DNA from 2 places in the Paenibacillus sp. FW104-T2 genome. Region 1 is predicted to be linked to the other one. Evidence: riboswitches for the same ligand, from Rfam matches in the RefSeq annotation. Region 1 holds a riboswitch; the other holds the start of a gene.
The links. Region 1 has a riboswitch for cyclic di-AMP ahead of AC3WQ3_RS13365 (3D domain-containing protein). Riboswitches for the same ligand answer to the same signal wherever they lie in the genome.

Region 1 (3,793 bases):
TGGTGGAATTATGAGCTTATCGACTGAATTGGACAATGAAACTTCTCACATTTATGCATAATGGACCATCACCGCGGGCATACCAAAGAGAACGCAATTTGACAAAGGAGGCTGTATCATGCGTATTCGCCTCATCGCATTCTCCATGTTGATCCTTATGTTTATGAGTGGAAGCTATTCACCTGGACAACTGCTGGCCAAACCCGTTCCAGAGAGCATGCCTGCTGCAAAGCCGGATCTATCTGAGGATGAACAACTGACACTCGGTCAGCTAAGGCAGAAATATGCCGATACGTTCAAGACCAATGGACCTTCAACCAGACAGGTAGCACTGACTTTTGATGATGTGCCTGATCCGCGCTTCACTCCGCAGGTATTGGATATTTTAAAGAAATATAATGTAAAAGCGACTTTTTTTATTGTCGGCAACCGGGCTGAGAAACATCCCGACCTCGTCAGACGGATCGTTAGGGAAGGTCACATTGTTGGGAACCACAGTTACAACCACCCTGAATTCAGTAAGCTGTCTTTGAATGCTTTTCGCAAACAAATTCTACATACCGGCGACATTATTCGTAAACTGACCGGGTATACACCTAAAATGATTCGTCCTCCATACGGGGACATTAATGAGAAACAGCTACAATGGGCCGCAAGACAGCAATACAGCATCGTCAACTGGAATGTGGATTCGCTCGATTGGAAAGGCCTCAGCAAAGAGCAAGTGAAGCAGAACGTTCTATCTGCAGTCAAGCCAGGCTCCATCATTCTTCAACACGCGGGCGGAGGCGTGGGCTCCAATCTGTCCGGTACCATTGGAGCACTTCCGGAGATTATAGATGAACTTCGATGCAGGGGCTTTAATCTGGTGACTTTGGACGAAATGCTGCAATTGCCAAAAAGCAAATAATACTCGGCTTCGTAAACCAAACACACAAGTTATAGAACTACCAATCTTGCGCGTTTTAATAAAGAAAAAGGGTACCCTTATTTCACGTTAATCGTGTCATAAAGGCACCCTTTTATTGGCGCTGATACTTATTTCAAGATATAAAGTTCAACATCCTGAAAACCAAATGTGCTCACAGACTTCTGGCTTCCAGGAATGAAAATATCAATCCGTTTCCCTTTGATCGCCCCGCCGATATCCCGGGCAGTAGCCACAAATGCCTGCTTAGGCAGCCCCGGATGGGAGTGACCTGTAACAAGAACCTTCGTACCCAGTGGGATCACACTAGGGTCTACTGCAATCGTGCCGAGTTCAAGTGGATTACCGAAGTAATCAACAGGACCCCATCCACCATTTTCGGAAGCGGCTGCAGAGTACGCTGTTGCTTTCACATCAATGGATTTACTGTAATCAAACGTTTTGCCCCAGGCCTGAACGACTTTATCATCAGCATTCACATCAAGGCTAGCTGTCGTAATCGTCTTAGCACCCGTCGAGCTTTTCGCTGCTGGAGCAGCTGAGGCCGTGTTTGCTTTTCCAGGAATCGTAATTTTCAAACCACCATAAATGTTGTAAGGTGAAATATCACTGTTTGCTTTAACCAGAGTGTTCAGTCCAACTCCATATTGTTTCGATAAGGTATAGAAGGTATCCCCCTCTTTGGCCACGTGAACAGAATCAGCGTGAGCTGGAACGGCCTGAATGAGCATTGCTGCTGTCAGCAGGGCTGTTGCTGTTTTGGCTATAGTTCTCTTCTTAATCATGGTCTTCCTCCCTCATTGTGCCTGCGAAGTTAGTTGTCGGATTCGGATGGAGGAAACCACCCTATAGGTCTCTGTTACATTCGTCTTGCGTTATGTACCCCTAATTCACCCCAAGCAGCGTGCGTTTCAATCTTCCCCTCCACGGTCTGCATCATTACATCCTCCACACTTCCTCCTCAGGAAGTTTCGGCAGGAACAATATATCACAATTTTGTAACCAGGGTCCGTAGTAAATGTTACCAACTGTCTATAACAACACATTATGATGCTTAAAAAATAAGGATTTTTCTTAAAAAAGAGCGATCAAGCAGCTCTGGAACAATGACAGAAACGTTACTTTTACGACACTGGATCCTTACCCATGCACAAAAAAACAACCCTGCTAACGTGACGTGAGCAAGGTTGTTTAATTTCGTTTTTTTGTTCATTCTATTTAATCCGGTTCACTGACTGGATCATGCTCAAAGGCTATGACAAAACTTTACCGAGAAAGTCACGCGTACGTGGATGCTTAGGTTGACCAAATACTTCATCTGGTGTTCCCTCCTCCACAATTACACCGCCATCCATAAAGATGATGCGATCACCGACTTCACGGGCAAAGCCCATCTCGTGGGTAACAATAACCATCGTCATGCCGCCTTCAGCCAGGCGCTTCATAACGTCGAGTACTTCACCAACCATTTCAGGGTCAAGTGCAGACGTCGGCTCGTCAAACAGCATCACATGCGGCTGCATCGCAAGCGCTCTGGCAATGGCAATCCGCTGCTTCTGCCCACCAGACAGCTGACTTGGATAAGCATCTTTTTTATCCAATAGCCCCACGGTTTTAAGCAAGTCTGCGGCGATCTGCTTGGCTTCCTGTGCAGACTGCTTTTTGACTTTGATCGGGGCAATGGTAATGTTTTGCTCCACGGTTTTATGCGGAAACAGATTAAAGTGCTGGAACACCATCCCCATTTTCTCCCGCGTTGCATTAATGTTGTGTTTGGGATCCGTGATCGATACGCCTTCGAAATTAATTTCACCTGAAGTAGGCTGCTCCAACAGGTTAAGACAGCGAAGGAAGGTACTTTTGCCTGATCCTGAAGGACCAATCACGACAACGACCTCGCCCTTGCCAATTGAGACATCTATGCCTTTAAGTACTTCATTTTTGTCGTAGGATTTGTGTAATTGTCTAACGTCTATCACTTGCACTCAACTTCCTTTCCAGTCGACCCAGCAGCTTGGACAAAATGAATGTCAATACAAAGTATATGGCTGCTGCAATAAGGAACGGATTCATTCCTTGGTACGTAATGTTTTTGACTACACTTGCCTGATACATGATATCAACCATACCAATGACCGAGATAATGGAAGATTCCTTGATGATGGTTACGAATTCATTACCGATGGCAGGCAGTACAGCTTTGAAGGCCTGAGGCAAAATAATAAATCTCATGGCCGCGGCTCTACCCATCCCAAGCGAACGGGCTGCTTCCAGTTGACCACGGTCAACGCCTTGAATCCCTGCACGGAAGATCTCTGCCAGGTAAGCACCACTATTGATGGAAAGTGTTAAAATACCCGCCTGAAGAGGCGAGAACGTAATACCAAATGTCAAGGCAAGACCATAATAAATAATCATCAATTGAACCAGCATCGGCGTACCGCGTATGACTTCTACATATGCCGTACCAATCCACCGCAAAATTGCTGTATCATGCATTCGGAATAAACAAATGATCAAACCGATGATTACCCCGAAGATTACCCCAAGTGCTGACAATAGGAGGGTATAACCAACCCCCGTAGCATAGAAGCTTTTGTATTGCCAAAATACTTCAAAAATATTTGGCGATTTGACCTCACGGTCTGCCATCAATTGACTGGCTTCGGTTACCATCTGATCAATTTTATTTTCACTTTTCAATCTTTCAAGCGTACCATTAACGGCATTCAGCAATTCCGTATTGCCTTTGCGAATACCGATCGCTGCTGCTACCTGCTCTTCGTCCGGAACAGCAGGAGCTAGTCCGATCATATCATCCAGGTATCCTGCAGCAACGGTATCTTCAACGATTGCAGCGTTGAT
Region 2 (3,793 bases), on a different contig from region 1:
TCACCTTGGTGTGAACGGAGCGAGCTTGACAAGCGTTTCAGGACATCCGGATACTCATCGTATTTCAATGTATGTTTAACCTTGTTTGTGCTTAAGTCCAGTACCTCTTCATCCTGTTCAACCGTCCATGATTGGTTGTATGAATCGGTCAGGTTACCTCCTGATTTAAATCTGAGCTGTTTGCCTGTGGATCCCTGAACTGCGTAATTCCACTCGTTCTCTTTCCAGGAAATAAAGTCAATGCGTGGATCATCCTTTAGCAGGTTTGCTATATCTCTAAGGGAACGGTCCACCTTCAATGAATATATATAGGCCATCGTTTCATTGACGGCAAGGATGAGTTCAGCCTCCTTCGATACAGCATCACCCGGACGCATAATTTTGGCATCTCCCAGCAAAGAGGGCAGATCAATGACCGGATTCTGATCTTCAGGCAGAATACGAGTCATTCCGCTGTCACCCGCAATGATAAGGATGGCATCTTGCAAAGCTTTTTCCGGAGAACCGAATGTTTTCAACACGGATTGAAGCTGCTGATCTAACTCCTTGACTCCACGAAGTCCCGTAGGGCCTTTCTTATGTAACTCCCGGTCTAAATCCGGTAAATAGACAAACAAAAAATCCGGTAATTTATTGGATTGAATTAAATATTTTAAGGCTTCAATCGCAAATTCATTATGAATCCCCATTCGCTTCGTTAGACCATCCGGCAAGTCTTTAATCCCTTGAAACGGATTAGACAAGGCACCCAGGGACATTAAGTCCGGCCCTTTCACATCAATCTCTTTGGGTAAAGAAGCAGCTGCTTGAATCCATTGAGGTATCGACAGCTTTTGAGCGGACATCCCTCTGTATATCAGGCCGTTGATTGAACCCGATTTTAATCCTTGCCGGGCAAGATCCTCATAGATCGTAGGTAAATTCCTGTTCAAATGACTCCCGTTTAAATGGATTAGAGCATCGGTCACTACCGGGTGCACTCCTTGTTTGAGCACTTCCGTCGGGCCGGTTCCGTACATGATCATTTTTTTGTATTCCGCAGAATACCAAGTCAGACCCGGCACACGGTGAAGGTCCGAATATGCACCGGTAAGCAAGGAGCTGTCGATCGTGACGGACATCGTGGGAAAAGAACTGACCAGATTTTTATAATATTGCCCGTTCTTGATCAGAAATTGTAAGACAGGAAGCTCCTGCTTGCTGATTCCTTGGTCGATCGCCTGATACATTAAAGAGTCCACCATCAGGAAAATGACTTTTTTCGCATTGTTACCATTAGCGGAATTTATCCGCATCAAATCCTGTTCTTTAGGTTTCGAGCTCTGACATCCGATAAGCATGGCCAATAACAAAATCCAAGGCAATTTCCGAATCCCTTTTTTCCTCATAGACAATTCACCCCATTTATGTACATTTTGTCTTGAAAATCCTGGGGTTATTCGAGGTGCTTTTTGCCAAGAGGCAATGGGACCTGAAGAAATGCCTATTGTTCAACAATATCCTTTTTCAGCCGGCGCTCCAAACAGAAGCTCGACTTGCATACAGCTATTTTGTTTTTCTCATTTGATGAACTGCAGCATCTATAATGTATTTAAAAAACAAAAAGGTCCCCAATCTGCCAGAAAAAGCAGATCAGAAACCTCATGTATGAATTGATGCGGTCGAGAGGACTCGAACCTCCACGGGGGGTTAGCCCACACGGACCTGAACCGTGCGCGTCTGCCAATTCCGCCACGACCGCATATGGTATATCTCCGAGATAATCTATCGCGGCGACAAGAAATAATATATCATGTGAAATTCAATGTGTCAACAATTAAATGATTTGGTATAAAACTACGATAACCGAAAGTTATAAAATCTGGTCGAGACCTGACTTTCCCTGATGAGAATGAACCGTGCTCTCCTCTAATACTCCAATTTACTTATTTGTCCAATTTCTGTGCTGATGAAACACAAATTACGTTTTTGTCATCATAAATAAACATGGAGAACTACTATTTTTCACAAAAAGTCTTGAATTCCGTTAACATTGCAGAAGGAAGAAAGGTTTGACAATTACGCATTTATGCAATATAGTTTCAAAAGGTTACAAAAACTTAATTATTCATTTGCCGAGTTTCATGTTTGAAAACGGGGGAACCATTTTGGGTGAATTATTCTTATACATAGGAAATATAGGGAACCTTCTACCGAACCCTTAGCTAACTCCGTAGGCATCGAAGGGAGAACATTGATTTTGAAAAAACTGATCATTTCTATTTTTGGCGCAGCCGTTCTATTCACATCTGGTGCAGCAAGCACTGAGGCAAGCAGTATCAACACCGTCGTTAACAACATGACTGGAATTCCTTACAAGTGGGGCGGCACGACGCTGGCCGGGTTTGATTGCTCTGGATTTATGAGATATCTCTTCCAAAAATATAGCATTGATTTGCCACGTACTTCACAGCAGCAGGCCAAGGCGGGTACTCCGGTATCCAAAGCCAATATCCGCACAGGTGATCTGGTATTCTTCAACACTTCAGGCAGCGGCATTTCGCATACAGGCGTATACATCGGGGGCGGACAATTCGCTCATGCTTCCAGCAGCAAAGGTGTCAGCATTACCAAATTATCAAATCCGTATTTCAACACTCGCTACGTTACCGCACGCCGGGTGACTGGACAATTTATGTATAACAAGATGCTAGGAAAAATATAAGTTGGACAAGAAACAGGCTCTGGATCATTCCAGAGCCTGTTTTGCTGTCTAGTTATTCAGCTCACTTGCAGGAGAAACCTTAGTGCAATGCCTTTTGCACACGCATTGCGCCTTGAGACAGCGCGTGACCGCCGCCTACTGCTCCGGCTACCGCAACCGTCTCCATAATCTCCTGATCGGTTGCGCCCTTCGCACGTGCCTCTTCTACGTGGTAAAACGTACATACTTCGTTATTGGCAAACAATCCGATGCCGAGGGCAATCAGCTGCTTGGTTTTGGCATCAATGGCACCTGACTGAAAGCATTCACCCGTAAATTCGTGATACGCTTTGACTACGCCAGGCAATACATCGCTTAATTCTCCAATCTGATCCTTGTAGGCATGTACCTTATCATTCATCAATGTCATGGCTACCCGCACATCCTCTCGGCTGATAAGTTTACGAATTCTCGCTGTACCTATCTTCTCTCCCGAGTGTCGGAATTATGCCAAACCATCCATGGTAATTCCATGCATCCGTCTCCAGAGCGGCTCTATTCATCAGCCGGGCTTTGGCGCGGTTCGCTAAAGAGCTGATAGCGATAGCTGCGGTCCAGCTTGACCACACGTCTGTTCTGGCGACGGATAAGCACCTGTTCCCCATCCCATGCAACGATAATCCCTGTTACATCGTTGGACTCCAAACCATCCCGTACCACTCTTACTTTTTCACCCGATAAGCGCAGTGCATCCAATTCTGCATCACTAATCATGTCTATGGCTCCTATGTTCCAAAATAATTTACAAAAAGAGACCTAAATGAAGAGTCATTTAGGTCTCACGTGACTGTATTGGACTGTTATGTCATTCGAAAAATGTCCCGACTGAAAGTTACCGCTGCGCGTGCTCTTTGCTGTCGTTCTTCTCGAACCAAAAATCAAGCACTTTGGCGGACATCACACGTTCTTCAAGGTACTCCACTTGATGTGGTGTAAATTGTTCTTTCCAAGCGAAGGACAACTCTTCACACAAGCCTACAATGGTCAGCAACTCTGACCAGGCAACATAGCGTTTGTACCAGAAAAATTGAGGATGTTCAATCATATAGG

Region 2: another riboswitch for cyclic di-AMP. It lies ahead of AC3WQ3_RS19695 (NlpC/P60 family protein); the one in region 1 lies ahead of AC3WQ3_RS13365 (3D domain-containing protein).

Annotation. Positions count from the first base shown of each region.
Region 1 covers NZ_JBYTCE010000009.1:67,070-70,862, reverse strand. Annotated here, with positions in the region: gene AC3WQ3_RS13370 (polysaccharide deacetylase family protein) at 119-910, shown strand; gene AC3WQ3_RS13365 (3D domain-containing protein) at 1,039-1,713, opposite strand; cyclic di-AMP (ydaO/yuaA leader) riboswitch at 1,716-1,915, opposite strand; gene AC3WQ3_RS13360 (amino acid ABC transporter ATP-binding protein) at 2,182-2,907, opposite strand; gene AC3WQ3_RS13355 (ABC transporter substrate-binding protein/permease) at 2,894-3,793, opposite strand, start outside.
Region 2 covers NZ_JBYTCE010000016.1:65,837-69,629, reverse strand. Annotated here, with positions in the region: gene AC3WQ3_RS19705 (alkaline phosphatase family protein) at 1-1,388, opposite strand, end outside; tRNA gene AC3WQ3_RS19700 (tRNA-Leu) at 1,657-1,741, opposite strand; cyclic di-AMP (ydaO/yuaA leader) riboswitch at 2,103-2,234, shown strand; gene AC3WQ3_RS19695 (NlpC/P60 family protein) at 2,240-2,704, shown strand; gene AC3WQ3_RS19690 (carboxymuconolactone decarboxylase family protein) at 2,784-3,113, opposite strand; gene AC3WQ3_RS19685 (hypothetical protein) at 3,239-3,457, opposite strand; gene AC3WQ3_RS19680 (hypothetical protein) at 3,576-3,793, opposite strand, start outside.